Regions from separate parts of the Comamonas antarctica genome, predicted to be linked through region 3. Evidence: predicted binding sites of a transcription regulator. Region 3 holds the regulator's gene; each other region holds the start of a gene.
What was found. Region 3 encodes LexA, which represses DNA repair genes until DNA is damaged. Its sites were predicted from a motif close to ACTGTATNNNNATACAGT; they were not measured.
Positions count from the first base shown of each region.

Region 1: a site for LexA is predicted at 986-1,003, ahead of imuA (translesion DNA synthesis-associated protein ImuA). Genes of this name have one in related genera too.
Region 2: a site for LexA is predicted at 6,147-6,164, ahead of HUK68_RS13915 (DNA topoisomerase IV subunit B). Genes of this name have one in related genera too.
Region 4: a site for LexA is predicted at 1,906-1,923, ahead of HUK68_RS04165 (VRR-NUC domain-containing protein). Genes of this name have one in related genera too.

Region 1 covers NZ_CP054841.1:239,735-247,105, forward strand. Annotated here, with positions in the region: gene HUK68_RS20485 (hypothetical protein) at 1-161, opposite strand, end outside; gene HUK68_RS20490 (phospholipase D family nuclease) at 251-775, opposite strand; gene imuA (translesion DNA synthesis-associated protein ImuA) at 1,012-1,809, shown strand; gene HUK68_RS20500 (Y-family DNA polymerase) at 1,754-3,058, shown strand; gene HUK68_RS20505 (error-prone DNA polymerase) at 3,068-6,181, shown strand; gene HUK68_RS20510 (alpha-ketoglutarate-dependent dioxygenase AlkB) at 6,192-6,779, shown strand; gene HUK68_RS20515 (NUDIX hydrolase) at 6,875-7,333, shown strand.
Region 2 covers NZ_CP054840.1:3,009,601-3,016,971, forward strand. Annotated here, with positions in the region: gene HUK68_RS13895 (DNA internalization-related competence protein ComEC/Rec2) at 1-69, opposite strand, end outside; gene HUK68_RS13900 (RidA family protein) at 214-672, shown strand; gene parC (DNA topoisomerase IV subunit A) at 895-3,237, opposite strand; gene HUK68_RS13910 (lytic transglycosylase domain-containing protein) at 3,234-4,100, opposite strand; gene HUK68_RS13915 (DNA topoisomerase IV subunit B) at 4,131-6,113, opposite strand; gene HUK68_RS13920 (MFS transporter) at 6,293-7,371, shown strand, end outside.
Region 3 covers NZ_CP054840.1:1,792,154-1,799,524, forward strand. Annotated here, with positions in the region: gene HUK68_RS08565 (hypothetical protein) at 1-300, shown strand, start outside; gene HUK68_RS08570 (PP2C family protein-serine/threonine phosphatase) at 331-1,086, opposite strand; gene HUK68_RS08575 (hypothetical protein) at 1,180-1,470, opposite strand; gene lexA (transcriptional repressor LexA) at 1,578-2,252, opposite strand; gene HUK68_RS08585 (asparaginase) at 2,346-3,329, shown strand; gene adk (adenylate kinase) at 3,417-4,073, opposite strand; gene HUK68_RS08595 (hypothetical protein) at 4,072-4,287, shown strand; gene kdsB (3-deoxy-manno-octulosonate cytidylyltransferase) at 4,358-5,179, opposite strand; gene HUK68_RS08605 (Trm112 family protein) at 5,176-5,358, opposite strand; gene lpxK (tetraacyldisaccharide 4'-kinase) at 5,377-6,360, opposite strand; gene HUK68_RS08615 (ExbD/TolR family protein) at 6,387-6,812, opposite strand; gene HUK68_RS08620 (MotA/TolQ/ExbB proton channel family protein) at 6,809-7,371, opposite strand, start outside.
Region 4 covers NZ_CP054840.1:877,671-885,041, forward strand. Annotated here, with positions in the region: gene HUK68_RS04160 (ATP-dependent DNA helicase) at 1-191, opposite strand, end outside; gene HUK68_RS04165 (VRR-NUC domain-containing protein) at 164-1,840, opposite strand; gene HUK68_RS04170 (LysR family transcriptional regulator) at 1,976-2,920, opposite strand; gene HUK68_RS04175 (SDR family NAD(P)-dependent oxidoreductase) at 3,048-3,842, shown strand; gene HUK68_RS04180 (Bug family tripartite tricarboxylate transporter substrate binding protein) at 3,907-4,875, shown strand; gene HUK68_RS04185 (carboxymuconolactone decarboxylase family protein) at 4,911-5,435, shown strand; gene HUK68_RS04190 (TolC family protein) at 5,887-7,371, shown strand, end outside.

The DNA of each region.
Region 1 (7,371 bases), on a different replicon from region 3:
CTGGCAAACAGCGCTTTTTCCGCCCAGGGCTTGAGCGCGTAGTGCAGGGCAATCACGGCAAAGGCCAGGTAGCAGGCCAGGGAGAACCATGCCACCGCATCGAATGGCGCACTCCCTGCGGGAGTGAGCGCATGGGCCCAGGACTTGAGGGCTGTAATCATTTCGCTGAAGCTCGAGACCATGTGGGGGTTTTCATTGAAGCGGAATCCGTCATTGTCCTGATGCAGTGGCGGCGAAGCTGCCGCCAGGCTCAAGGCGCTGCGCCATAGGGCTGCCCCAACTCCCAGCGCGACTGCCAGTGCGCCGCATATTGCGCCGTGACCGCGGGCATGTCGTGCATGACCACCACGTTCTCCGAGTTCAGCGTCTCGGCCGAGGCGGCGTAGTTGAACGAGCCGGTCTGGACCGCATTGCCGTCGACGATCATGGCCTTGTCGTGGTGGATATGGAAATGCGCGTTGATGCGCAGTTCCACGCCCTGGCGCACCACAAAGTCCATGGCCTGGCGGCTGGCCCGGCCCAGATTGCGCTGCTTGTCGACCACGACACGCACCTCGACACCGCGCTGCTTCGCCGCGACCAGCGCCTGCATGATGTCCGGCGCCTGGAACGCGTAAGCCAGCATCTGGATGCTGTGGCGCGCGCTGCCAATGGTCTCGAGCACCAGCGCGCGCGCCGAGCCCTCGGGAGAGAAGCCGACTTGGACGCGCGGCTCGGCATGGCTGAGGCTGGCCAGGGCCAGCAGCAGCGCGGCGGTGATGCGGGGGAATGTCATATCGGTCCTCTGCTGCTGATTCTGGCGTTTGAAAAATTCCACTTTTCGGTTTTTGGGCGGAATTTTCATTACTTTTGCCAGGAAAAAATACTTTGCGCTGTTTTCACGGGATTTTTTCCACTTTAGCCGCGCGCAAAAAGCGTTTTCCGGCGCTGCCCGGCTTGCCCCATCCAGCGCAGCACTGGATACAAACCCGAAACTGGTCGATATACTGTGGTTAAATACAGTATCCGACCATGAACGCTACTGCCCACACCCTGCCCCCCTCCTCCAGCGGCTTTGACCGCTGGCAGTTGCCTGCGCATGTGGCGCAGGCCGTCTGGCGCGGCACGGAGGTCGGCGGGCCGGCCGGGCGCGCGTTGTCCACGGGTTTCGCGGCGCTGGACGCGGCGCTGCCCGGAGGCGGCTGGCCCACGCAGGGCCTGAGCGAAGTGCTGCTGGCGCAGGCCGCGCTGTGCGAATGGCGGCTGCTCGCGCCCGCGCTGCCGGCGCTGCTGGCCGACCGCCACAGCCGCATCTACCTGGTGGCGCCGCCCAAGGCCCCGCATGCGATGGGCCTGGCGCAGCTGGGCGTGGCGCCGGAACAGCTCACCTGGATAGATGCACAGGGTCCGGCCGACAGCCTCTGGGCCACCGAGCAATTGATCAAGTCCGAAGCTTCGGGCGCGGTGCTGGCCTGGCTGCCGCAGGCGCGGCCCGAGCAGTTGCGGCGGCTGCAGGTGCAGGCGCTGCATTGCGATGCGCCGGTGTTCCTGTTTCGCCCCGAGTCGGCCCTGCGCGATGCCTCGCCCGCGCCGCTGCGGCTGTCGGTGGGCCTGGGCGAAAGCTGGGGCCTCGAGGTGCGCATCCGCAAGCGCCGCGGCGCCAGCATCGACGCCGTGCTGCAGCTCGACGCCATGCCTGGCAACCTGCATTCCATCATTCCCCCGCGGCTGCACGCGTTGCCGGCATTCGGGGTGCAGCCACAGGAGGTGTTCCATGCATTGGGCCGCCCTGCTACCCCTGCCCTGCCCCGACAGCGCATCACCCATTGAGCCGCCCGCGCTCGCGCTCTGGGCACTGCAGTTCACGCCGCGCGTGGCCGCGGTCGAAGAAGCGGTGCTGCTGGAAGTCGAAGCCAGCCTGCGCCTGTTTGGCGGCGCCGAGCAGCTGCAGGCACGGGTCGGCGCGGGCGCACGCGAACTCGGCGCGCTCGTGGCCTGGGCGCCCACCGGCCTGGCGGCGCTGGCGCTGGCGCGCCAGCGCGTCGAGAACGGCTTTGCCGGCCCGCTGCAGCAGATGCTCGACGGCCTGCCGCTCGAACACCTGAGCGCCGTCGCGCGCCACCAGGCGACGCTGGCGCGCGTCGGCTGCCGCACGCTGGGCCAGGTGCGCGCGCTGCCGCGCGGCGGCATGGCGCGGCGCTTCGATGCCGCGCTGCTCACGGCGCTGGACCAGGCCTATGGCCTGCGCCCCGAAACCTATGACTGGATCCGCCTGCCCGAAACTTTTCAGGCGCGGCTGGAGCTGATGGCGCGCGTCGAGAATGCGCCCGAACTGCTGTTCGGCGCGCGCCGCCTGCTGCTGCTGATGTCGGGCTGGCTGGCCGCGCGCCAGCTCGGCGCCACGGCCTTCACGCTGCGCTGGTGCCACGATTCCATGCGCTCGCGCGCCGCGGGCACGGGCGGCGAGCTGACCATACGCACCGCCGAGCCGACGCAGAACGCCGAGCATTTCTCGCGCCTGCTGGGCGAGCATCTGGACCAGCTTGAGCTGCTTGCGCCCGCGGGCGAGCTGGAGCTGCTGGCCAGCGCCGTCGAGCCGATCGCGCAGCAGAACCGGTCGCTGATTCCCGATGCCGCGCACCAGGGCGCGTCGACGCGGCTCGCGCTCGAGCGCATCCAGGCGCGGCTGGGCGAGGACTGCATCCGCCGGCCGCAGCTCACCGCCGACCACCGCCTCGAATGGATGCAGCAGTGGACGGCCGCCGAGCCGCGCCGCGGCGCCAGGCCGCCGCCGCAGCATGGGCTGCCGCTGCCGACCTGGGTGCTGGACGAACCGCTGCGCCTGATCGAGCGCGACCACCGCCCGATCTACCAGGGCAAGCTGCAACTGCTGCTGGGCCCCGACCGCGTCGAAGGCGGCTGGTGGCACCGCGGCGAGCAAGATGGCCGTGAAGTCACGCGCAATGTGCAGCGCGACTACTGGCTCGCGCGCAGCGAGCATGCGGGGCTGTTGTGGGTCTTCCAGGCGCGGCTCGCGGGCGACGAGACCGCGTGGTTCCTGCACGGTCATTACGCTTGAAAGCGCGCCATGGACCTGGTCCTGCCCGAATACGCCGAGCTGCGCTGCATCTCCAACTTCACCTTCCTGCGCGGCGCGAGCCAGCCCGATGAGCTGGTCACGCGCGCCAAGGCGCTGGGCTACCGCGCGATTGCGCTCACCGACGAATGCTCGCTGGCCGGCATCGTGCGCGCGCATGTCGCGGCCAAGCAGGCCGGCATCACGCTGCTGGTCGGCGCGCAGTTCTGCATCGCGCCGCGCCATGAGCGCGAAGCGCCGTTCACGCTGGTGGTGCTGGCGCGCAACCTCAACGGCTATGGCAACCTGTGCCAGTTCATCACCAAGCTGCGCCGCGCCTCGGAAAAAGGCACGTACGCGCTGAACCTGGGCCAGATCCGCGGCAAGGAGCTGCAAGACTGCGTGGTGCTGCTGTGCCCCGAGCGCCAGGCGACCGATGTCCAGCTCGAGGCCATGGGCCGCTGGACGCTGAACCAGTTCACGGGCCGCTGCTGGATCGGCGTGGACCTGGTGCGCCGGCTCGACGATGAGCTCTGGCTGCACCGCATGCGCGAACTCTCGGCGCTCACGGCGCTGCCGCTGGTGGCCGTGGGCGATGTGCACATGCATGTGCGCTCGCGCAAGCCGCTGCAGGACGTGCTCACCGCCACGCGCATCGGCAAGCCGCTGACCGAGTGCGGCTATGCGCTGCTGCGCAGCGCCGAGCGCCACCTGCGCAGCCGGCTGCGGCTGGCGCAGACCTTTCCGCCCGAGCTGCTGGCGCAGACGCTGCAGGTCGCGGCGCGCTGCAGCTTCAGCCTCGACGAGCTGCGCTACCAGTACCCCGACGAGGTCGTGCCCGCGGGCCACAGCGCCGCGAGCTACCTGCGCCAGGCGACCTACGAAGGCGCGGGCCGGCGCTGGCCGCGCGGCATTCCCGAGAAGGTGCAGGAAAAGATCGAACACGAACTGGAGCTGATCTGCGAGCTCAAGTACGAGCCCTACTTCCTGACCGTCTACGACATCGTGCTGTTCGCGCGCTCGCGCAATATCCTGTGCCAGGGCCGCGGCTCGGCCGCCAACTCGGTGGTCTGTTACTGCCTGGGCGTGACCGAGGTCGACCCGGCGCGCATGTCGGTGCTGTTCGAGCGCTTCATCTCCAAGGAGCGCAACGAGCCGCCCGACATCGACATCGACTTCGAGCACCAGCGCCGCGAGGAGGTCATCCAGTACCTCTACGGCAAATACGGCCGCGACCGCGCCGCGCTGGCCGCGGCCGTGACCAGCTACCGCCCGCGCTCGGCGATCCGCGACGTCGGCAAGGCGCTGGGCTTCGATCTGGACACGCTCGATGCCATTGCCAAGGGCCAGCAGTGGTTCGACGGCAACAGCATCCGGCTCGAGCGTTTCGAGGAGCTGGGCATCGCCACCGGCACGCTGGCCGTGCAGCAGCTGATCCGGCTGACCGAGCAGCTGATCGGCTTCCCGCGCCACCTGTCGCAGCACACCGGCGGTTTCGTGCTGACCCGCGGCCTGCTGTGCCGCATGGTGCCCGTGGAGAACGCCTCGATGGCCGAGCGCACCGTCATTGAATGGGACAAGGACGACCTCGACGCCGCCGGCCTGCTGAAAGTCGATGTGCTGGCTTTAGGCATGCTCTCGGCCATCCGCCGCGCATTGGACTTCATCAGCCGGCGCCGCGGCTTTGACTTCAGCCTGCAGGACATCCCCGCCGAGGACCCTGAAACCTACGCGATGATCAGCCGCGCCGACACCATTGGCGTGTTCCAGATCGAAAGCCGCGCGCAGATGAGCATGCTGCCGCGCCTGCGCCCGGAAAAGTTCTACGACCTGGTGGTCGAGGTCGCCATCGTGCGGCCCGGCCCGATCCAGGGCGGCATGGTCCACCCCTATCTGCGCCGGCGCCAGGGCCTGGAGCCCGTGACCTATCCCAACGATGACCTGAAGGACGCGCTGGGCCGCACGCTGGGCGTGCCGGTGTTCCAGGAGCAGGTGATGCAGATCGCGATGATCGCCGCGGGCTTCACGCCCGGCGAGGCCGACGGCCTGCGCCGCGCCATGGCCGCCTGGAAGCGCAAGGGCGGGCTGGAGAAATACCATGACAAGCTGGTCGGCGGCATGCGGGAGCGCGGTTACGAACAAAGCTTTGCCGAGCAGATCTTCGAGCAGATCAAGGGCTTCTCGGAATACGGCTTCCCCGAAAGCCATGCGGCGAGCTTCGCGCTGCTGGTCTACGCCTCGAGCTGGATCAAGCGCCACGAACCCGCGGCCTTCCTGGCCGCGCTGCTCAACAGCCAGCCCATGGGCTTTTATTCCGCGAGCCAGCTGACTCAGGACGCGCGCCGCCATGGCGTGCCGGTGCGCCCCATCGACGTGATGCACAGCGACGCCGACTGCACGCTCGAAGACATCGACCACCAGCCCGCCGTGCGCCTGGGCCTGCGCATGGTGGCCAGCCTGCGCAGCAGCAGCGCCCGGGCCATCGAACAGGAACGCCACAAGGCCCCGTTCGACAGCGCCCAGGAACTCGCGCTGCGCTGCGGCCTCGACCAACCCGAAATGAAGGCCCTGGCCGCCGCCGGCGCCCTCGCCACGCTCTCCGGCCACCGCCGCCAGCAGGTCTGGGACGCCGCCGCGCTGCATGCCGCGCCGCAACTGCTCAAGCCAGCGCAGATCGACGAAGCCCCACTCGACCTGCCCGAGGCCCCCGAAGGCGAGGAAGTGCTCTGGGACTACGCCGCCACCGGCCTCACGCTGCGCTCCCACCCGATGCAACTGCTGCGCCCGAGGCTCGACCGCTACAAGCTCAAGACCTCGCAGCAACTGCGCCGTATCCCCGACGGCCGCGTGGTCCGCACCGCGGGCATCGTCACCCTGCGCCAGCAGCCGCCCACGGCCAAGGGCACGCTGTTCATCACGCTCGAAGACGAGCATGGCGTCACCCAGCTCATCGTCTGGAAGGACATCCGCGAAACCCAGCGCGAGCTGCTGCTGGGCGCACGCCTGCTGGCCGTCGAAGGCCGCTGGCAACGCGAAGGCCTGGTCTGCAACCTGATCGCCAAGCGCTTCGCCGACCTGTCCCACCTGCTGGGCCGCCTGCGCACCGAAAGCCGCAATTTCAAATAGGACCGCGCCCATGAACCAATCGAGCCTGTTTGGCGACGAAGAAGTCCGCGCCTCGATTCCCGGCCTGGTCTACCAGCCCGAATTCCTGAGCCAGACTGAAGAGCAGGAGCTGATCGCCATCATTCGCAGCCTGCCCCTGCATGCCGCCAAATACAAGCAATACCTCGCGCGCCGGCGCGTGGCGAGTTTTGGCGGGTCTTATGACTTCGACACCAACCAGCTGCTGCCCGCGCGTGCGCTTGACGAGCGGCTCTTGCCACTGCGTGATCGTGTCGCTGCCTGGCAAAGGGTGCCGGCCGATTCGCTGGTGCATGCCCTGGTCGCCGAATACGCGCCCGGCACGCCCCTGGGCTGGCACCGCGATGTGCCGAATTTCGAGCGGATCATCGGCATTTCACTGGGCAGCGAGGCCACGCTGCGGTTTCGGCCTTATCCCTACGAGCCCGGGTTGCTGCGGCAGGTGGTGGAGCTTGCGGTACAGCCGCGCTCCATCTATGTGATGCAGGGCGAGGCACGCTGGGGGTGGCAGCATTGCGTGGAGGAGACGCCGGGCTTGCGGTGGTCGGTGACTTTCCGGGATGGGCGTGTCGGCGGATAGCGCCCGCCATGGAGCTCACTTTCACAGGCCAGAGGCACCGAAGCCTTTATGCACGAGAATGCGCAGCCCAAAAACACGAATACGAAAGCCTTGCCATGACCCCCTGGAGACCCCCGCAGCACGTCAAAGTCAAAGCCATCGGCCTGCACTGGCGCGACGGCAAGCTGCTCGCGGCAGAAGTCTATGACGACCACGGCCAACTCAAAGGCGTGCGCCCGCTGGGCGGCGGCGTCGAGTTTGGTGAACCCTGGCAAGCGGCCTTGCAGCGCGAGTTCAAGGAAGAGCTGGGTGTGGAGATTGAAGTGCTGGGTCCGCCCCATGTGATGGAGAACATCTACACCCACCATGGCGCCCTGGGCCATGAGGTGCTGTTCATTGGCGAGGTGCGGTTCAGCAGCGGGGCCTTTGCGGGGCAGGACCTTATTGAATTCCTTGAAGACAGCGGGGTGCCGTGTACGGCGCGGTGGTTTGACTTGTCGGAGCTCGATCTACTGCAAGGTCCTGCGCTTTTCCCCAATGGATTGAAGCAACTGCTAGCGGACACAGTGAAGTAGCAGAAAACCACCTCAGCCATCACTATCCAGGATTTTTA
Region 2 (7,371 bases), 1.2 Mb from region 3:
GGCCTGGAATACCGACCACGGCCGCAGCGGCCGGATGCGCAGGGGCAGAGGGCGGAGCGTGGCGCTCATGCCGCAGATGCTAGCCAGCGCCATCCAGGCGCGCCAGCCGCGCCCAGATCCTGCCCATGCCCGCAGCAATGGCTCTGCACCGCAAGGCCTTGTGTCACACTGCCGCGAAACCTATTTCCCTGAAATCTTGCAAAGGAAACCGTGATGAGCGTTTATGACAAGCTGAAAGCACTGCAGATCGAACTGCCCGCGCTGGCCGTGCCCGCGGCCGCCTACCTGCCCTACGTGCAAAGCGGTTCGCTGGTGTTTCTCAGCGGCCATATCGCCAAGAAGGACGGCAAGGTCTGGGCCGGCCAACTGGGCCGCAATGTCACGACCGAAGAAGGCCAGGCCGCCGCGCGCGCCGTGGCCATCGACCTGCTGGGCACGCTGCAGCACGCGGCCGGCGGCGACCTCAACCGCGTGCAGCGCATCGTCAAGGTGATGAGCCTGGTCAACTCCACCGGCGACTACACCGAGCAGCACCTGGTCACCAATGGCTGCAGCGAACTGCTGGGCGAGATCTTCGGCGCGAGGGGCCAGCATGCGCGCAGCGCGTTTGGCGTGGCGCAAATCCCCATGGGCGCCTGCGTGGAAATCGAGTTGATCGCCGAACTGGCCTGAACTCAGCAATTCCCGCGGCTGACAGTTTCTTTGTCAGCACTTGCATCGCTCACAGCCTTTGAAACCGGCGTGTCCCAGCAAGGGGGCAGCGAGGAAGGGCCGCCCCTAGGCGGGCCCCCCGCACCGAGGCTGCCGTCCCTAGCCGGGCGCCCCCCTCCACCGAAGGTTGAGAGGGGAAGCCGGGGCCCGCCCAGGGCGGAAGCGGCTCAGGGGGTGCTTTGATTACTCCACGCGCGTGATGCGGGAAGGCTTGAAGCCCAGGTCGGCAGCCTTGCCCTTGGCGCCGCGCTTGCCGCGCGCGTTGTTGAGGCTGCGGATCTCCAGCGTCTCTTCACGCGCCTTGCCGCCGCGACCCGTGCCTTCGAGGCGGATGCTGCGCGTGTAGGCGGCTGCGCCGGCCAGGGTATCGCCGGCTTCGAGCGCCAGCAGCATCAGGCCGCGCGCGGCGCTGGTCATGGTCTTGAGCTCGCCGATCTCGAAGGTCAGGATGCGGCCGCCGACCGAGCCCACGGCCACATGGGTCGCGGGCGCGAGCGCCACGCTGCCCGAGGCGCCGCTGGCATGCGAGGGCGCGCACAGCGTCTCGCCTTCGGCCAGGTTGACGAAGGCCTTGCCGCTCTTGTTGCGCGAGACCAGGCTGTCGACATTCGCCAGGAAGCCGTAGCCACCCGAGCTGGCCAGCAGCAGCTGGGCCGAACCCGGACCGGCAAAGTAGTACTGCAGGCGCGTGCCGCTTTCCAGTTCCACCAGCGTGGTCACGGGCTGGCCGTCGCCACGGCCGCCGGGCAGCTGCGCCACCGGCACGGAATAGACCCGGCCGTTGCTGCCGAACGCCAGCAACTGGTCGACGGTGCGGCACTCGAAGGTGCCGTACAGCGCATCGCCGGCCTTGAAGGTGAAGCTCGCGGCTTCATGGCCATGGCCCTGGCGCGCGCGCACCCAGCCCTTTTCCGACACCACCACGGTGACCGGCTCGTCGGCGACCTTGACCTCGGCCACGGCCTTCTTCTCTTCCTGGATCAGCGTGCGGCGCGCATCGGCGAACTGCTTGGCGTCGGCCTCGATCTCCTTGATCATCAGCCGGCGCAGCGTGGCCGGGTTGCCCAGGATGTCCTCGAGCTTGGCCTGGTTCTCGCGCAGCGTCTTGAGCTCCTGCTCGATCTTGATGGCCTCGAGGCGCGCGAGCTGGCGCAGGCGGATTTCGAGGATGTCCTCGGCCTGGCGTTCGGACAGCGCGAAGCGCTCGATCAGCGCGGCCTTGGGCTCGTCGCTCTCGCGGATGATGGCAATCACCTCGTCGATGTTGAGCAGCACGATCTGCCGGCCTTCGAGGATGTGCGCGCGGTCGAGCACCTTGGCCAGGCGGTGCTGCGAGCGCCGCGTGATCGTCGACTGGCGGAACTCGATCCACTCCTGCAGCATCTGCAGCAGCGATTTCTGCACCGGCTTGCCGTCCAGGCCGATCATCGTCAGGTTGATCGAGCTCGAGGTCTCGAGGCTGGTGTGCGCGAGCAGCATGTGGGCCAGGTCGGACTGGCGCACCTTGGAGCTCTTGGGCTCGATGACCAGGCGCACCGGCGCATCCTTGCTGGACTCGTCGCGCACGCCGTCGAGCACCGCCAGCAGGTTGATCTTGAGCTGCTGCTGGTCCTGGCTCAGCGCCTTCTTGCCGGCCTTGATCTTGGGGTTGGACAACTCCTCGATTTCCTCGAGCACCTTCTGCGCCGACACGCCGGGCGGCAGCTCGGTCACGACCATCTGCCACTGGCCGCGCGCCAGCTCCTCGATCTTCCAGCGCGCGCGCACCTTGAGGCTGCCGCGGCCGCTGCGGTAGGCATCGGCGATGTCCGACGGGCTGCTGATGATCTGCCCGCCGCCGGGATAGTCGGGCCCCGGAATGTGCAGCGCGAGATCGGCCGCGCTCATGTTGGGCTTCTTGATCAGCGCCACGCAGGCATCGGCCACCTCGCGCAGGTTGTGGCTCGGGATTTCGGTGGCCAGGCCCACGGCAATGCCGCTGGCGCCATTGAGCAGGCTGAACGGCAGGCGCGCCGGCAACTGGCGCGGCTCCTGCGTCGAGCCGTCGTAATTGGGCACGAAGTCCACCGTGCCCTCGTCGATCTCGTCGAGCAGCAGGCCGCAGATCTTCGACAGCCGGGCTTCGGTGTAGCGCATCGCTGCGGCGCCGTCGCCGTCGCGGCTGCCGAAGTTGCCCTGGCCGTCGACCAGCGGATAGCGCTGCGCGAAGTCCTGCGCCATGCGCACCAGCGCGTCATAGGCCGACTGGTCGCCATGCGGGTGGAAGCGGCCGAGCACATCGCCGACCACGCGCGCGCTCTTGACCGGGCGCGGCACGGTATTGCCCGAATGGCTCAGGCCCATGCGGTCCATCGCGTAGAGAATGCGCCGCTGCACGGGCTTGAGACCGTCGCACACGTCGGGCAGGGCTCTGCCCTTGACGACCGACAGCGCGTACTCGAGGTAGGCGCGCTGGGCATAGGTTCCGAGGTCCAGTGCATCGCCATTGGATTGCACTGCCAGGTCCAGGGTATCTTGATCGCTCATTGTTCTCGTTTCTCGTCGAAAGTCGCGCCGGCGCTGCCCGGGGGCAGCGTCATGCGGATGCGTGGGGACCGATCATCGGGCACGCCGGCGGCGCGGCGCACTGCGGCGGCCGGCGTGGCGACGCCCGGCGTAGCGACGCCCGGTGCCAGCGGCTGGAGCTGGCGGTACAGCGCCAGCACGGTCTTCACATAGTTTTGGGTTTCCCGGAACGGCGGGATCTTGAGTCCCGCGCGGCGCACCGCGCCTTCGCCCGCGTTGTAGGCGGCCAGCGCCAGCTCCAGCCGGCCGTCGAACAGATCGAGCAGATGGCGCAGGTAGCGCGCGCCCGCGGGCACGTTGACGGCCGGATCATGCAGCTGCTGCGCCAGGCTGCGCGCCGCGGTGGCGGCCACGCCGAAGCGTTCGGCCGTGGCCGGCATCAGCTGCATCAGCCCGAGCGCGCCCTTGGGCGAGACCGCCTGCGCATCGAAACCCGATTCGGTGGCGATCACTGCCTTGAGCAGCGCATAGTCGACGCCGCTGCGCTCCGCCGCGCGCCGCAGGTGCGGGCGCACGCTCTTGTAGGCCGGCAGGATGTCGAAATACGACTGCACGCGCGAGCGCGCTGCCAACTCGGTATCAGGATCCATCGGCGCCGCGGCCATGTCGCGCTCCGAGTCGAAGCGCGGGCCGCGAAAGAACAGCGCATAGCGCTCATCGAGCTGCTCGGCGGCAAAGTGCGTGACGCCGCGCGCATCGACAAAGGCCCACAGGTCGGCGCGCGCCGTGCCCGCTGCCAGCCCCAGGCACAGCAGTGCCGCCGCCAGCAGGCGCGGGCCGAAGCGGCGCTGCGGCAATGCCAGGGAGGGGGCGGGGCAGGACATGGTGCAGGCTTGGGTTGCGGCAGCCGTGGCTCAGATGTCGACTTCCACGGCGTCGCCATGCAGTTCCATGAGCTCGCGCCGGGCCGCGGCCTCGCCCTTGCCCATGAGCTTGGTGATCACGCCTTCGGCGCCCGCGAAATCGAGGTTCAGCAGCTGCACCGGCAGCAGGCGGCGCGTGTCGGGGTTGAGCGTGGTGTCCCAGAGCTGCTCGGCGTTCATCTCGCCCAGGCCCTTGAAACGGCTGACCTGGCACTTCTCGCGCGCCACGCCGTCCTTGGCGCACTTGTCGAGAATCGCCGCCAGTTCGTTGTCGTCGAGCGCATAGACCTTGGCCGCGGGCTTCTTGGCGCGCGCCGGTATGTCGACGCGGTACAGCGGCGGCAGCGCCACATGGATATGTCCGGCCTCGACCAGCTTGGGGAAATGGCGGAAGAACAGCGTCAGCAGCAGCACCTGGATGTGCGAGCCGTCGACGTCGGCATCGGACAGGATGCAGACCTTGCCATAGCGCAGGCCCGACAGGTCGGGCGCGTCGTTCGGCCCGTGCGGATCAACGCCGATCGCCACCGAAATGTCGTGGATTTCATTGTTGGCGAACAGCCGGTCGCGGTCGACTTCCCAGGTGTTGAGCACCTTGCCGCGCAGCGGCAGCACGGCCTGGGTTTCCTTGTCGCGGCCCATCTTGGCGCTGCCGCCGGCCGAGTCGCCCTCGACCAGGAACACCTCGTTGTGCGCGGTATCGCGGCTTTCGCAGTCGGTGAGCTTGCCCGGCAGCACGGCCACGCCCGAGCCCTTGCGCTTTTCCACCTTCTGGCCCGCCTTCTGCCGGCTTTGCGCGGCCTTGATGGCCAGTTCGGCGAGCTTCTTGCCCCATTCGACATGCTGGTTGAGCCAGAGCTCGAGAATCGGCCGCACGAAGCCCGAGACCAGGCGCACGGCATCGCGCGAGTTCAGCCGCTCCTTGATCTGGCCCTGGAACTGCGGATCGAGCACCTTGGCGTTGAGCACATAGCTGGCGCGCGCGAACACGTCGTCGGGCATCAGCTTCACGCCCTTGGGCAGCAGCGAATGCAGCTCGATGAAGCTCTTGACCGCCTGGAACAAGCCATCGCGCAGGCCGCTCTCATGCGTGCCGCCGGCGGTCGTGGGAATCAGGTTGACATAGCTCTCGCGCACCGCCGCGCCGTCTTCGGTGAAGGCCACGCACCAGGCCGCGCCCTCGCCCTCGGCGAAGCTGTCGTTGTGGCGGTCGGCAAAGCCCTCGCCCTCGAACATGGGGATGGCCGGCTCGCCATGCAGGTTCTGCTGCAGATAGTCGCGCAGGCCGCCCTTGTATTGCCAGGTCTGGGTTTCGCGCGTCTTCTCGTTGACCAGCGTCACCGTGACGCCGGGCATCAGCACGGCCTTGCTGCGCAGCAGGTGGACCAGCTCGCCCATGGGCAATTGCGCGGTCTCGAAATACTTCGCATCGGGCCACACGCGTACCGTGGTGCCGCGCTTGCGCTCGCCACTGGCGAGCGGCTGGACCTGCAGCGGCTCGGCCACGTCGCCGCCGGCAAACACCAGGCGCGCGCTGTTGCCGTCGCGGTAGCTCGTGACTTCCATGCGCGTGGACAGCGCATTCGTCACCGAGACGCCCACGCCATGCAGGCCGCCGGAGAAGCTGTAGGCGCCGCCCTGGCCCTTGTCGAACTTGCCGCCCGCATGCAGGCGCGTGAACACCAGCTCGATCACCGGAGCGTTTTCTTCGGGATGCATGCCATAGGGAATGCCGCGGCCGTCATCCTCCACGCTGACCGAATGGTCGGCATGCAGGGTGAGCTTGATTTTCTTGCCGTAGCCGGCCAGCGCTTCGTCGGCCGCGTTGTCCACCACTTCCTGCAGGATGTGCAGAGGGTTGTCGGTACGCGTATACATGCCCGGCCGCTGCTTGACGGGCTCGAGGCCCTTGAGCACGCGGATCGAGCCTTCGGAGTAAGCACTCGTGGAGGAGGATGAAGGTTTAGCTGCCATGGGCTGGGATTGTAGTGCGGCGCGGCGGCGAAAGCTGTATGGACACACAGCATGGCCTCGCAAGCCTTGCAGGATCGACGGCAACAGCAACCCTGGAGGTCGCGCAGTTGCCAGCAGCCTGGGGTCAATTTGGCTACAGTCGCGTCATCATGCAACAAACATTATCAAAACCAATTTCCATGATGCAGGTGCTGCTGTGCGGGGGCGCAGTGGTCACGCTGTCGATGGGCATACGCCATGGCTTCGGGCTGTGGCTGCAGCCGATCACGCAGGAGATGGGCTGGAGCCGTGAGTCCTTTGCGATGGCCATTGCCATCCAGAACATTGCCTGGGGCATCATGGGCATCTTTGCCGGCATGGTGGCCGACCGCTTTGGCGCGTTCCGCGTGCTGCTGGCCGGCGCCGCGGCCTATGCGCTGGGGCTGGCCGGCATGGCGCTATCGAGCACGCCGCTGTGGTTTGCGCTCACGGCGGGCCTGCTGATCGGCGTGGCCCAGGCTGGCACGACCTACGCCGTGGTGTTCGGCGTGCTGGGCCGGCAGATTCCCGCCGCCCGGCGCTCCTGGGCCATGGGCGTGATCGCGGCCACGGGCTCGTTTGGCCAGTTCTTCATGGTGCCGGTCGAGGGTGCGCTGATCGCGCAGATCGGCTGGTCGAATGCGCTGCTGGTGCTCGCCATGCTGGTGCTGATCATCGTGCCGCTGGCCTTCGGCCTGCGCGAGCCCGGCCTTGCCGGCCGCAGCAGCGCGCCGCGCGAGCAAAGCGTGGCGCAGGCCGTGACCGAGGCCTTCCGCACGCCCAGCTTCCTGCTGCTGACCGCGGGCTACTTCGTCTGCGGCTTCCAGGTGATGTTCATCGGCGTGCACATGCCCAGCTACCTCAAGGACTACGGCCTGGCGCCGCATGTCGCGAGCTATTCGCTGGCGCTGGTCGGCCTGTTCAACATCTTCGGCACCTACCTGGCCGGCAACCTGGGCCAGCATTTCCCCAAGCGCTATCTGCTGGCGGGCATCTATCTCGCGCGCTCGGTGGTGACGGTGGCCTTCCTGCTGGTGCCGCTGTCGCCCTGGTCGGTGTACGCGTTCTCGGCGGCCATGGGTTTCCTGTGGCTGTCGACGGTGCCGCTGACCAATGCCACGGTGGCGCAGATCTTCGGCGTGCAGCATCTGTCGATGCTCGGCGGCTTCGTGTTCTTCAGCCACCAGGTCGGCAGCTTCCTTGGCGTGTGGCTGGGCGGCTATCTCTATGACCGCAGCGG
Region 3 (7,371 bases):
CCCAAGTCCACACCCAAGTCCACGCCCGCGGCGCCCACGGCGCAGGACCTGGTCGAGGTGCAGGCCCAGCGCGCACAGCAGGCGCGCGAGCGTGCCCAGGCGCAAAGCCAGCGCAACGAGGCACATGCCGCCGAGCAGTCCCGCAAGCAAAGCGGCGAGGCCGAGCGCCGCGCAGCCTCGCGCCAGCGCTATGAGGAAAAGCAGCGCGAGGCGCAGGAAAACCGCGAACGCCAGCGCGCCAAGGCCGCGGAATCGGACAAGCCCAAAGCGGCGCCGCTGCCCCGGCCCCCCGCGCCCTGAGCCACCGCGGCGCGAGCCGCATTGCGGTTTTTACCGCGCCTCGATTTTCACGATGACCAGGCTGAGATTGTCGCCGCGACCCTGCGCGCGCATGCGCGCCTGGCGCACCAGCAATTCGGCCGCATCGCGGGGTGCCAGCGCCTGCAGCAGCATGCCCAGCTCCTCGGTGTCGAAGTAGTGCCAGAGCCCGTCGCTGCAGGCCAGCAGCGTGCTGCCGGGCGCCAGCCGCTCGATGTGGTGCGGCGTGGCCGGTGGCAAAGTGTGGCTGCCAAGGCAGCCGGCCAGGATGTTGGCATGCGGATGGTCCTGCGCCTGGGCTTCGCTCAGTTCGCCGCGGTCGACCAGCGACTGGACATAGGAGTGGTCGCGCGTGCGGTGCACCAGCTTGTCCTGCTCGAAATGGTAGATGCGCGAATCGCCTGAATGCACCCAGTGGCATGCTCCGCTGGGCAGGACCAGGAACGCCGCCATGGTGCTGTGCGGTTCCTGCTCTGCCGAGATCGCGGTGAGGCGAATGACGGTATGCGCCTCCCGCACCATGTTCTGCAGCAGTTGGGCCGCATCGTCGCTGGCCGGGTCATAGCGCTCGAACAGCTGGTGGCAGGTCAGCATGACCTGATCGGAGGCCTTGCGGCCGCCGCTGCGTCCGCCCATGCCGTCAGCCACCACTCCGAGCACGCAGCCATGCACGCGTGCGTGCTGCAGCAACGCCACTTGATCCTGCTGATAGGCGCGGTCGCCGCGGTGGGTACCGGTTACTGCAAAGAGGCGAAAGGACGAGTGCATGGAACAAGAAGGCCCGAAGGGCTGTTCGAAACGTGCAGTGCAAGAGTGTAGCAACCGGATTTTCCGCTGACCCGCAGTCCACCTGGAGCGGCTTCAGCCGCAGGCGTATTCGTTGAAATCCAGCCGGTTGAGCGCGGCGCAGACATCGGCCATGCGGCCTGAGATCAGCAGCCTCCCGCCCTGGGTCTGGCCCTCGTTGCGCAGGATGCGCACGCCGCCATGGACCGCCGAGGGGCGCGCCTGGCGTACGGGATGCCGTACCTGGCGCATCGAAGCGCTGCGCAGCGGCAGGGAGGTGAGGCCGTGCGCGACCGGGGCATGGCCGAAAAGCATGTCATTTTGGGCGTGGCGCGAGAAAGGCAGGGCCTGCAAAGCGAATTGCATGTGATATCTCCAGCAAGGTGATTACGACGGCCGCAGCCGTGCTTCGACCAATAAGGTCGAGGGGTGCAATGCATGGGCCAGCGGCCCTGCGAGGGAAAGCGCGCCTGTTACATGAACAGGGTGTTGCGGATCAGGCCCACGGCCAGACCTTCGATGGCGAATGGCTCGTCGGGACGGACATGGATGACCGGAAAATCGGGATTCTCGGGCAGCAGTTCGATGCCGGTACGCGTGCGGCGCAGGCGCTTGACCGTGACTTCGTCGCCCAGGCGCGCGACTACAATCTGTCCGTCGCGCGCTTCGCGGCTGGCCTGTACGGCCAGCAGGTCGCCATCCATGATGCCGGCGTCGCGCATGGACATGCCGCGCACCTTGAGCAGGTAGTCGGGCTTGGCCTGGAACAGCGTGGGCTCGACCGCATAGGTCTGGTCGATATGCTCCTGCGCCAGGATGGGCGAGCCGGCTGCAACGCGGCCGACCAGCGGCAGCACCAGCGAGGCCACCGCGGCCAGCGGCGAAGTGAAGCTCGCGCCGCGCGCCGCGTTGATGTTGCGCACGGTGTCATGCCGCAGGCGGATGCCGCGCGACGTACCGCTGACCAGTTCGATCACGCCTTTGCGTGCCAGGGCCTTCAGATGTTCCTCGGCGGCATTGGCGGAGCGAAAGCCCAGCGTGCCAGCGATCTCTGCGCGGGTCGGGGGCGCTCCGGTGCGCTCGATGGCAGACTGGATCAGATCCAGGATTTGCTGCTGTCGCGGTGTGAGCTTGGGGTGGTCGAGCATGGCGGTCCTTAAGAGGCTTGCAACGGCAAGCTGCTATCAATCTGTTCTTTTATACAGTGACTGTATTTTTCACCAGTTTTCAAGGAGCCGCAAGTGGGCAATTCAAATAATGTGGTGATATTGGCCACAGGCGGCACCATCGCGGGAACGGCAGCCCATGCATCGCAGGCGGTCGGCTATACGGCGGCGCAGCTCGGGGTGGAGCAATTGCTGGCGGCGGTGCCCGACCTGGCCCAGGTGGCCGGCGGGGGCCTGCTGGCCGAGCAGGTCGCCCAGGTCGACAGCAAGGACATGGACAACGCGACCTGGGTGGCATTGGCGCAGCGCTGTGCCCACTGGCTCGCGCGTGATGACGTGCGTGCGCTGGTCATCACCCACGGCACCGATACGCTGGAGGAAACCGCCTGGTTCCTGGAGCAGGTATTGCCACGCACCGGCAAACCTGTGGTCCTGACCTGTGCCATGCGGCCCGCCACAGCGCTGCTGGCCGACGGTCCGCAGAACCTGCGCGATGCCGTGGCCTGCGCCGTCGATGCGCAGGCCGCGGGCGTGCTCGTGGTGGCAGCGGGGACGGTGCATGGCGCACGGGCCGTGCGCAAGCTCCACCCGTATCGCGTGGATGCATTCTCGTCGGCCGGGCTGGGCGTGCTGGGCTGGGTCGAGGAAGGGCGCGTGCGCTGGCAGCAGCGCCCCTGCGCCGACAGCGCTGCCGCATGGCAGGGCAGCATCGCGGCGCTGGCCGCAGCAGGCCCATGGCCCTGGGTCGAGCTGGTGACCAGCCACGCGGGTGCGGATGGCCGCGCGGTCGATGCATTGCTGGCCCACGGTGTACAGGGCCTGGTGGTGGCCGCGACGGGCAACGGCACGCTGCACCATGCACTCGAGGCCGCGCTGCGGCGCGCCCTGCAGGCCGGCGTGCCGGTCTGGATGGGCACGCGCTGCGCCGAAGGGCAGCTGGTGTTGGCGTCCGAAGGCCCGCAGGGGGCGCTGGATGCGCCGGTGCTGCGCCCGGTCGATCTGCCGCCGCTCAAGGCACGCATCAGCCTGCAGCTCGCGTTGCTGGCGCGCAGTGCCTGACGCGGCGAGCGCGCGGCACAAAAAAGGCCGCTGCCAGAAGGCGCGGCCTGTTTTCCAGAAGCGGCGAATACCGCGCCGGGCTGGCGATCACTCGGCCAGGGCCTGCAGCGCGCGCGCGGTGATTTCCTCCACCGAGCCCATGCCGCTGATGGCGCGGTACTTGGGCGCCTGGGCCGGATCTTGCTCGGCCCATTGGCGGTAGTAGTCGACCAGCGGACGGGTCTGATCGCTGTAGACCTGCAGGCGCTTTTGCACCGTTTCTTCCTTGTCGTCCTCACGCTGCACCAGTTCCTCGCCGGTTTCGTCGTCCTTGCCGGCAACCTTGGGCGGATTGAACTTGACGTGGTAGGTCCGGCCCGAAGCCGGGTGCGAGCGGCGGCCGCCCATGCGTTCGATGATGGCCTCGAACGGCACGTCGATCTCCAGCACGTAGTCGAGCTTGACGCCGGCGGCCTTCATTGCGTCCGCCTGGGGGATGGTGCGCGGGAAGCCGTCGAACAGGAAGCCGTTGGCGCAGTCTTGCTGCTGGATGCGTTCCTTCACCAGGCCGATGATGATCTCGTCGCTGACCAGCTGGCCTGCATCCATCACCGCCTTGGCCTGCTGGCCCAGCGGCGTGCCGGCCTTGACGGCCGCGCGCAACATGTCGCCGGTGGAGATCTGCGGGATGCCGTACTTCTGGCAGATGAAAGCAGCCTGTGTGCCTTTGCCGGCGCCGGGCGCGCCCAACAAAATCAGTTTCATGGAAATCCTCGAAGAGTTGAAATTCTTTTGGGCAACAAATGACCCGGCGGGCAGCCGAGCCGGCCGGGTCCATGTCGCGTTTTTTCGCGGCAAGGATAGCACGCGTGCACCGCGATGGGACCTACCGCGTGATGGTTTCGTGACAGGCGCCACGCCAGCGCACGCTGTAGGTGCAATCCTTCCCTCAGATTTTCGTATTTTCTGTTATCTGTGAAATGGACGTCTCTTGCGGCGCCAAGCATGGCTGCCGCGCAGGGATATCGCCTTGCCCTTCAAGCCCTGGGTCAGCCCAGCAGCGCGCGCACGCGTGCCAGGTCGGCAGGGGTATCGACGCCCGCACCCGGTGCATCGTGCGTGACATGCACCGCGATGCGGTGGCCGTGCCATAGGGCGCGCAGCTGCTCCAATGCCTCGATGGCTTCGGTGGGCGCGGCAGCAAGATGGGGAAAGCTGCGCAGGAACCCCGCGCGATAGCTGTAGATGCCGACATGGCGCAGCGGGGCGAAGCCGGCGTGGCCGCCCAGTGCCGCAGCATCGTTCCACCATGCCTGGTCGGCATGGTCGCGCGCGAACGGAATCGGCGCGCGGCTGAAATACTGCGCCAGACCCTGTGCGTCAAGGACGACCTTGACCACGTTCGGGTTGCGCCAGTCGTCCAGCGTGGCAATCGGGTGCGCAGCTGTTCCCATGCTGGCTTCGGGGACCTGCGCCAACACCTGTGCCACAGCGTCGATCAGCTGCGGATCGATCAGCGGCTCGTCGCCCTGGACGTTGACCACGCAATCGCTGCCGTCCAGACCCAGCTGCTCGCAGGCTTCGGCGAGCCGGTCGCTGCCGCTTGCATGGTCGGTACGGGTTAGAAGCGCCTGCACGCCATGCGCCTCGCAGGCCGCGACGATGCGGGCGTCGTCCGCGGCGACCACGACCTTGGCCGCCTGGCTCAGCAGCGCGCGCTGCGCGACGCGCACCACCATCGGCAGGCCGGCGATATCCGCGAGCGGTTTGTCGGGCAGGCGGCTCGACGCCATGCGCGCTGGGATCAGTACCGTGAAGCCGCTGCTGGCGAACAGCGCGGGCGCGGCGTGGGCGGGCGCGGCAGCGGTCACGCTTCGAGTTCCTCGTCGGTCAGCGTGCGCGCCTCGTTTTCCAGCAGGATGGGCATGCCGTCGCGCACCGGGTAGGCAAGGCGTGCGCTGCGCGAGACCAGTTCCTGGCGCTCGCGGTCAAAAGTCAGTGGGCCCTTGGTGACGGGGCAGACGAGCAGTTCGAGGAATTTGGCGTCCATGGCGGTTGGAAATGATGATCAGTGATTCGATGATAGAGACAGTGCCTGGTCGAGCGCGGGAAAAAATCCTTCGGCAATGGAGATTTCCAGCGGCACGGCCCAGGCCTCGGGGTGGCGCGTCCACAGCTTGACCGCGTCTTTTTCCGTGCAGATCAACGCGGCCGCGGCGCCGTCCTTGCCGCTCCAGCTCGCAAAATTATAGTGATCGGGCAGGGCCTCGGCGCGGGCCAGCGTCAGCCCCTGGGCAGCGAGCATGGCAAAGAAATCGGCGGGCCGGGCCACGGCGGCCAGCGCGTGCAGCGGCTGGCCGCGCAGCGCCGCCAGCGCGATGCGTTCGCCGCGCGCATTGTGTGCATGGCTGGCCAGCGCACGCCGCAGCGCGAATGCGGGGGCGGTGCCGTTCGGACGCGGGCCCGCATACAGCACCAGGTCGACCTCGCGCGGCCACGGCTCGCGCAGCGGGCCTGCAGGCAGCAGGAAGCCGTTGCCCGTGCCTTCGTCGTTGAACACGCACAGCTCGACATCGCGCGCCAGCGCCAGGTGCTGCAAGCCGTCGTCGCAGACGATGAGCTGCGTTGCCGGGTAACGCGCACGCAGCGCGCGCACGGCATCGATGCGGGCCCGCGCCACGAACACCGGAGCGCCGCTGGCCCGCGCCAGCAGCGCGGGCTCGTCGCCGACGCTGTCCGCCGTGCTGTCGGCGGTAGCCTCGCGGCAGTCGCCGGTGCTGCGGCCGTAGCCGCGCGAGACGATGCCCACCGCCAGGCCGCGCCGCTGCAGGTGGCGCACCACGGCCAGCGTCACCGGGGTCTTGCCCGCGCCGCCCACGATCACGTTGCCGACGACGATGACGGGAATGCCGGCGCGCTGCTGGCGCAGCAGGCCCGCGGCGTACAGCGCACGGCGCGTGCGCACCAGGGCGCCATAGAGCAGCGACGCCGGCCACAGGGCCCAGGCGAGCGCACCGCGCCGCTGCCAGGCTGTGCGCAGGTCCAAGGGCATGGAAGTCTCGGGCGGCCGGCGCGTGCTCAACGCCGCTGGGCCTGCGACGACTGCGTCGCGAAGGTGATCTGCGCCAGGCCTGTGCGGCGCGCGGCCTCCATCACGGAGATCACCGCCTGGTGCGGCGCCGTGGCGTCGGCGCTGATGATCAGCACGCTGTCGGGGCGGCTTTGCGCCAGGCCCGCGAGGCCCTGGGTCAGCGCGGCCACGCTGGTGTCCGACAGCGCGGTCTTGTTGATCGCATAGCGGCCGTCGGCCGCCACGGACACGATGATTTCCTGCGGCCGGTTGCGTTGCTGCTCGACATTGGCGACCGGCAGCGTGAGCTGCAGTTCGGTGAACTTGCTGTAGGTGGTCGACAGCATCAGGAAGATCAGGACCACCAGCAGCACGTCGATGAACGGGATCAGATTGATCTCGGGTTCATCGCGGTGGCGCGGACGGAAATTCATCGCGCCGCCCGCAGCCGCGACAGATGGCGCACGAACTGCTCGGCCGACAGTTCCAGCGTGAGCAGGTATTCGTCGATGCGGCCGCGGAAATAGCGCCAGAAGATCAGCGCCGGAATCGCCACGATCAAGCCGAAGGCGGTGTTGTAGAGCGCGATCGAGATGCCGTGCGCGAGCTGGGCCGGGTCGCCCGTGCCCGAGGCCTGGCCGCCACCCTGGGAGCCGAAGATCTCGATCATGCCGATCACCGTGCCCAGCAGGCCCAGCAGCGGCGCGGCCGAAGCGATGGTGGCCAGCGCGGCCAGGTATTTTTCCAGCTTGTGCGCGGCGGCGCGGCCCGCGCCCTCGACGCTTGCGCGCAACTCTTCTTCCGAGGCATTGGGGTGGGCATGCAGCGTCTGCAGGCCGCTGGCCAGCACTTCGCCGAGCACCGAGTTCTGCGCCAGCTGCTGCACCACATCGGGCGCGGGCACGCCGCGCGACGATACCGCGACGGCCTCACTGAGCAGTTGCGGCGGGGCCACACGCGCTGTCTTGAGCGCCATGAAACGTTCGAAAACCA
Region 4 (7,371 bases), 910 kb from region 3:
CCCTGCAGCGGCAGCTCGGCCTCGTATTCGGCGCCACGGCGCGACTGCACCAGCGCATGGCCCTCGATGCCCTGCTGCGCCGTGGGCGCGGGCGTGAAGCGCATGTCGAGGTCGCCTTGCTTGGCGGTGAACTCGCACAGCGTGCGCACCGAGACGGTATAGCTCACGGCGCAGCCCCGCAGCTGCGCCATTGCACATGGCAGACGCTGACCGGAATGCCATGCGCGCTGCAGTATTCGAGCCAGCGGATCTGGTTGTCCTGCAGCTTGTCGCCCGGGCCCTTGACCTCGACCAGTTCGTAGCGCTTTTCCCCGGGCCAGAAGCGCACCAGGTCGGGAAACCCGGTGCGGTTGGCCTTGACGTCGGCCATCAGCCGCGTGAACAGCAGCTTGAGATGCGCGGCGCTGATGCAGTCCAGCGCCAGCCTGAGCAGCGGCTCGGTCAGCACGCCCCAGAACACGAACGGCGACTGCACGCCCTGCTTGTCGGCATAGCGCTCGCAGATGACCTGCATGTAGTCGGGCGCATCGAGCAGGGCCAGGCAGCGCGCGAACTCGTCGGCGCGGCGCTGCGCGAAGTCGGGCGCGCTCAGGTCGGCGGGGGCGCTCTGGAACGGGTGGAAGAACGCGCCTTGCACCGGCGCGAAGATCGCGGGCCAGCACAGCAGGCCGAACAGCGAATTGACCAGCGCGTTCTCGACATAGAACACCGGGCTCGCGTCGCTGTGCCAGTGCTGGCGCAGCACGTATTCCACCGACATCGGCAGCGCGGGCGGGTCGAGCTCGATGTCCGTGCGCAGGCGCAGCAGCGCGCGTGCCGCGCCCGGGCGCCGGCCAGGCGGGCCCTGGCCCAGGCTGCGCTGCAGCCGCGGCAGCATGCGCAGCAGCTTCTGCTGCTCCTCATCGCTTTCGGGCGCCTGCTGCGCGGCCAGCGCGCGCTGCAAGGCTTCCTCATGGCGCTCCAGCCGTTCGAGCACGCGGATGTAGCGGTGGCGCGCGCCGGGATAGCTGCACTGCGCATAGGTCAGCAGCGCTTCGTCCCACTCGGCCGCGCGCTCGCAGGCGTTGCCCAGGCGCAGCAGCAGCTTGGCGCGGCGCTTTTCCAGCCAGGGGTTTCTGCTGCGGCAGGCTTCGATGGCCTGGCGCAGGGCCGCGGCGTCGCCGCCTTCCTCCAGGGCCTCGCGGCAGGCCTGCAGCGCCAGGTAGGCGTCGATGTCCTCGCGTGTCTGGAAAGCGCGTGAAGACGCATCGAAATCCACGCTCTCGTACTTGAACACGCCCAGGTCGGCCAGCACGAATTCGGTCCAGTCCTGGTGCAGGTTGCCAAAGAACATCAGCCGCAGGCGCTCGCTGAGCGCGCCCAGCATCACGCGCCATACCGGCTCCGCGGCCTTGGGATGCCATTCGGCATAGCGCCGCGGCTCGGCATGCTGGCTGCCCAGCGCCAGCAGCCAGTCCGACTTGCGCGTGCCGCCGCCGCGCTCGGCGCCCGCAAACACCGTGGCCAGCTCGCCCTTGGTGTGCAGGTCGAACAGTTCTTCGAGCAGCATCGGCGCCTGGGTGTCGAGCCAGCCCAGCGCCAGCAGCGGGTCGGCGGCCGCAGACACTTCGGGAATTTCCTCGTAGACCAGCTTGGAGGCGCGGAACCACGGCCCGCGGCGCATCAGCATGCGCACCAGCAGCGCGCGCGACAGCGGCGGCAGCGCCGCGAACTGCGCGAGGAAGTCGTGCTCGGCGCTGTCGAGCAGGTCGCTGTAGCGCTGCGCGATCCAGGCCAGCGCGCGCTCGAAGTTGTGCAGGTAGTAATAGCGGTGCGGCGGCACCGGAATGGACGCGGTCATGATTTGCCGGACCGGCTGCCGGCAACGGGAAGGCCGGAGATCTCAACCGGGGTGAACATGGCGCTACTGTACATAACTACATGTTTCGGCCCCTTCGGCAAATCCATGGAGGCTGCTTTGCTACTGCCTCTGTAGCTAGGACTGGCGGCCGGCCGTGGGCGGGAGTATCCAGCCCGCGTGCTTCTCCATCAGTCCCACGCCGACGGCACGCACCGCGGCCATGGCCTGCTGCGCGATGGCCGTGGGCGTGGCCAGACGGCGCGTGACGATGCTCACCGAGCGCACCGGCCCGTCGGCGATCTCCGAGACCTGCAGCCCGCGCAGGGTCTGCATCGGCATCATGCCCAGATAGGGCAGCACCGCGATGCCCAGCCCCGCCTTGACGAAACCCGCAATGGTGCCGACCTGATCGAGCTGCATCTTCGGGCGGAACTCGATGCCGCGCTGCAGGAAGGCGGCGCTCATGTAGCGCATCGCCGTGCTGGCATCGGTCATCGTGATCAGCGGCAGCCCGGACAGGTCGTCGAGCTGCAGGCGCGGCCCCAAACGCTTGCGCCAGGGGCCGCACGACAGCAGCACGAAGCGGTCGCGCAGCACCTCCTCGTAAAGCAGCGCGGGGTGCGAGGGCGCGACCGACGCGAGTGCGAAGTCGACCTGGCAGTCGAGCAGCCGCTGCACGCAGGCGCCGTTGGAGCAGTCATGGATGGTGATGTGCGGCTCCGGGTACTCGCGCTCCAGCGCCGTGCACACCGCGGGCAGCATGACCGTGGCCAGCGAGGGCAGGGAGGCAATGGCCAGTTGGCGTGCCTCCTGCCCCGCGGAAGACAGCATGCGCTGCAAGCCGGCATCGTATTCGCCAATCACCGAGCGCGCCATGGCCGCCAGCCGCTGGCCGCCTGCCGTGAGCTGCACGCTGCGCGTGGTGCGCTCGAACAGCGGCAGGCCCAGCGTCTGCTCGAGATCGCGGATGGCCTTGCTCAGCGAGGGCTGGGTCATGAACAGCTGCTCGGCGGTCTTGCTGAAGTTCAGCGACTCGGACAGGGCCAGGAACATGCGCAGTTGGCGCGGCGGAATATTCATGCCTTGATTCTATAAATTGCGAGCAATAAAGAATTTCAAAAATATATGGTGGCGCCGTAGCATCGATCCATGCATCCCGCGGGCGCCGCCCGGCGCGCTTCGAGAAGATGCCGACAAAGGAGACAAGGTGCTGGATCTGACAGGCAAGGTGGCATTGGTGATGGGCTGCGGCGCGGTCGCGCAGGGCTGGGGCAACGGGCGCGCGACGGCGGTGCTGCTCGCGCGCCAGGGGGCAAAGGTGTATGGCACGGACCTGTCCCTGGAGCAGGCGCAGGAGACGCAGCGCCTCGTGGCGCAGGAGGGCGGCGACTGCCATGTCGACGCCTGCGACGTGACGCGCGCCGACGAGGTCGCGCGCGTCGTCGCCGACTGCTTGCAGCGCTTCGGGCGCATCGACATCCTGGTCAACAACGTCGGGCTGTCTCAGCCCGGCGGGCCGGTGGACATGGAGGAGGCGGTCTGGGACGCGCAGCTCCAGGTCAATCTGAAGGGTACTTTCCTGTCCTGCAAGCATGTGATCCCGCAGATGCGCGCGCAGGGCGGCGGCGCCATCGTCAACGTCTCCTCGGTGGCCGGCCTGCGCTATGTCGGCAAGCCGCAGGTGGCCTACGCCACGGCCAAGGCGGGCCTGCTGCATTTCACGCACACCACGGCCGTGATCCATGCGGCCGAAGGCATACGCCTGAACTGCGTGGTACCGGGCCTGATGCATACGCCGCTGATCGAGGGACTGGCGCAGAAGTACGCCCAGGGCGACACGCAAGGCTTTATCGACCACCGCAACAACCAGGTGCCGATGAAGCACATGGGCACCGGCTGGGACACCGCGCATGCGGTGCTGTTTCTCGTGGCCGATGAAAGCCGCTATGTCACCGGCACCGAAATCGTCGTCGATGGCGGCCTGGTGGCCGCAACGCGTTGAGCACAGTGCGGCCGCTGCGCGGGGGCGCTGTCGGCCGCGGCATATCCATACCAAGGAGACAAACATGATCGATCGCCGTTCCTGGCTGGCCTGCGCCAGCGCCGCATTGGCATTGGGCTTGCCGGCCGCCGCGCTGGCCCAGGGCTATCCAAGCCAGCCCATCCGCCTGATCGTGCCGTTCGCGCCGGGCGGCGCCGTCGACCAGACCGCGCGCACCATCGGCAATGCGCTGGGGGAGCGGCTGGGCCAGTCCGTCGTCATCGACAACAAGCCCGGCGCCAGCGGCGCGCTGGGCGCGACCGACCTGCACCGCGCCAAGCCCGACGGCCACACGCTGATGCTAGCGCTGGACTCGCAGGCCGTGAACCACCTGATCGTCAAGAACCTGCCTTTCGACACCTTCAAGGGTTTCGACTACCTGAGCCTGCTGGTGACCACGCCGCAGATCCTGGTCACGCGCAACGATGTGCCGGCGAAGAACCTGCAGGAGCTGGTGGCCTATCTGCAGGCCCATCCCAAGGCATCCTACGGCTCGGCGGGCACGGCCTCGGCCGGCCATGTGAACAGCGCGCAGCTGTCGCTGGCCAAGGGCCTGAAGACCGAACATGTGCCCTACAAGGGCGCGGCTCCGCTGTTGACCGACCTGCTGGGCGGCCATATCGACTATGCGTTCGCCGGCCTGTCAGTGATGCTGCCGCACATCAAGGCCGGCAAGATCCGCGCGATTGCCGTGAGCTCGCCGCAGCGTTCGGCGCAACTGCCCGACGTGCCGGCGATGAACGAAAGCATTCCGGGCTTCGAGTTTCCCACCTGGATCGGCCTGGTCGCGCCGCCGGGCCTGCCCGCCGACGTGCGCGAGAAGCTGCTCAAGGCGGTGCACGATGTCATGCATGATCCGGCCATCGTGAAGCGCTTTGGCGACAACGCCTTCGATGTGGTCAACAGCACGCCGCAGGCGTTTGCCGAACGCGTGCGCAAGGACTCGGAGCTGATGGCCGATCTGGTCAAGCGCAAGATCGTCAACGCCGACTGAGCCGCAATCCCTTTCATCCATACAAGAGGTTTTCCATGGCACGCATTCCCTATGCCGACTGCAGCAGCGAGGCCGCGCGCCCGCTCGCCGAGCGCATCATCGCCGAGCGCGGCAGCATCCTGCACCTGTACCAGATGCTGATGCACAGCACGCCCATTGCCCAGGGCTGGCTGGGCTACCTGACTGCGATACGCCAGCAAAGCAGCCTGGCCGGCGCGCTGCGCGAGCTGATCATCATGCGCGTCGCGCTGCTCAACAACGCGCCTTACGAGGCCCAGCAGCATGCGCCCATCGCGCTGCAGGAAGGCATGACGCAGGTCCAGCTCGATGCGCTGCAGGCGTGGGAGCACAGCGAGGCGTTTGCCGACGACGAACGCGCGGTGCTGGCCTATACCGATGCGATGACGCGCAGCGTCCAGGTGCCCGAGGCGGTGTTTGCCGCGGTCTCGGCGCTGTTCCCGCCCGCGCAGATCGTGGAAATCACCGCCACCGTGGCCGCCTACAACATGGTGTCGCGCTTTCTCGAGGCATTGCAGATCCATTCGCATGATCCACGCTGAGGGCCTGGGAACCGCAAGCCGTGCAACGCGGCTGCGGGCCTTGGCCTGCCCACTTTCGCGGCGCAGTCCGCGGTCCCACACCTGGGGTGTGAGTAATTACCAACTGAAAAAAGCGGGCGTTTACATGCCCGCGGAAAATCCCTGACACTTTCTTTGCTACTAAGTTAATAGCAGGCCGATCTGGGATCGCCTGCGTTGCCATGCACGCACTGCCAATTGCCAATAGAAGCCGCCAATTGGAAGGTAAATCCGGTTAGATGCCAAGCCAGTGACCAAAGCAGTAACTTTGCAAAAAAATAGTTCCATCGCAAATGTTGTTTAGTGTAAAAATCCGATTAATTTCGTGACATTTCTGAACTTGTTTCGTGTGCGAAATCCGTGGCCTGCGTGACGCCACGGCCGGTCAGCCGCTTGCCTTTACTGCCTCCGTCCAGACGCCAACGTCCTTACCATGAACACTTCTATCCCAAGCCGCAGGGCAAACCCCTTTGCGCTGCGTGCGTGCTATCTGCTGGGCGGCACGCTGCTGCTGTCCGGTTGCGCCAGCTTCAATGCCCAGCCCCTGACCGAAGCCGAGCTGCGCGACCAGGTGCAGGCCGACCAGCTGAAGCTGGCCCAGGACGTGGCGCCGCTTTCGGCCACGGTGAGCCTGGAAGAAGCCATTGCCCGCGCCATCAAGTACAACGCCGGCCAGCGCCTGCGCGCCATGGAAGAAGCGGTGGCCACCGGCACTTTCGAGGCGTCGAAGTACGACATGCTGCCCAAGGTCGTGGCCGCGGCCGGCTATCGCTACCGCGACCGCGACCTGATCACGCGCAGCGTCGACTCGGTCACGGGCCGTCCTTCGCTGGCCAACCCCTATATCTCCAGCGACCGCGATGCCACCACCGCTTCGCTGGGCTTTTCCTGGAGCCTGCTGGACTTCGGTCAGAGCTACTACGCCGCGCGCCAGCATGCCGACCGCGCGCTGATCGCGGGCGAGCGCCGCCGCAAGGCCATCCACACGCTGGTGCAGGACGTGCGCATCGCCTACTGGCGCGTGGCCGCGAGCCAGGCGCTCGAAGCCTCGCTGCGCGAAGCCAACAAGCAGGCCGACTTGGCGCTCGACGATGTGCGCAAGGCCGAAGCCGAGAAGCTGCGCTCGCCCATCGAGCCGCTGCGCTACCAGCGCCAGTTGCTGGAGAACATGCGCCTGCTGGAAACCATCGAGCAGGAGCTGTCTTCGGCGCGCATCGAACTCGCCACCCTGATGGGCCTCGCACCCGGCCAGGCGACCACCGGCTGGAAGGTGGCCGAGCCGCAAGTGGCCGCCCACCAGAACTGGCTGAATCGCCCGGTGCAAGACATGGAAGCCCTGGCGCTGGTGCGCAACCCCGACCTGCGTGAAAGCCAGTACGGCGCGCGCATCGCCCAGGAGGAAACCAAGCGCGTGATGCTGCGCATGTTCCCGGGCCTGTCGTTCAACTACGGCCTGAACCACAGCAGCGACAGCTACCTGATCAACGACAGCTGGCGCGATGCCGGCCTGCAGATCTCGTTCAACCTGCTGGGCCTGCTGTCGATGCCCGCGCAAAAGCAGCTGGCCGAAGCCGGCGTGGAACTGGCCGACCAGAAGCGCATGGCCACGCAGATGGCCGTGTTGAGCCAGGTGCACATCGCGCGCCTGCAGTTCGCCAACGCCGTGCACCAGTACCAGCGCGCCGACACCATTGCCCAGGTCGACCAGCGCCTGGCGCAGCATGTCGACAACCAGGTGATCGCCGAGAAGCAGACCCGCCTGGACGGCGTGTCGCAGCAGACCGCCTCCATCCTGTCGACGCTGCGCCGCTACCAGGCGCTGTCGAACATGCAGGCCGCGGGTTCGCGCCTGCAGGCCACGCTGGGCATGGAGCCCGCGATCGACGGCTCGGACAGCCTGCCGCTGCCCGAACTGACC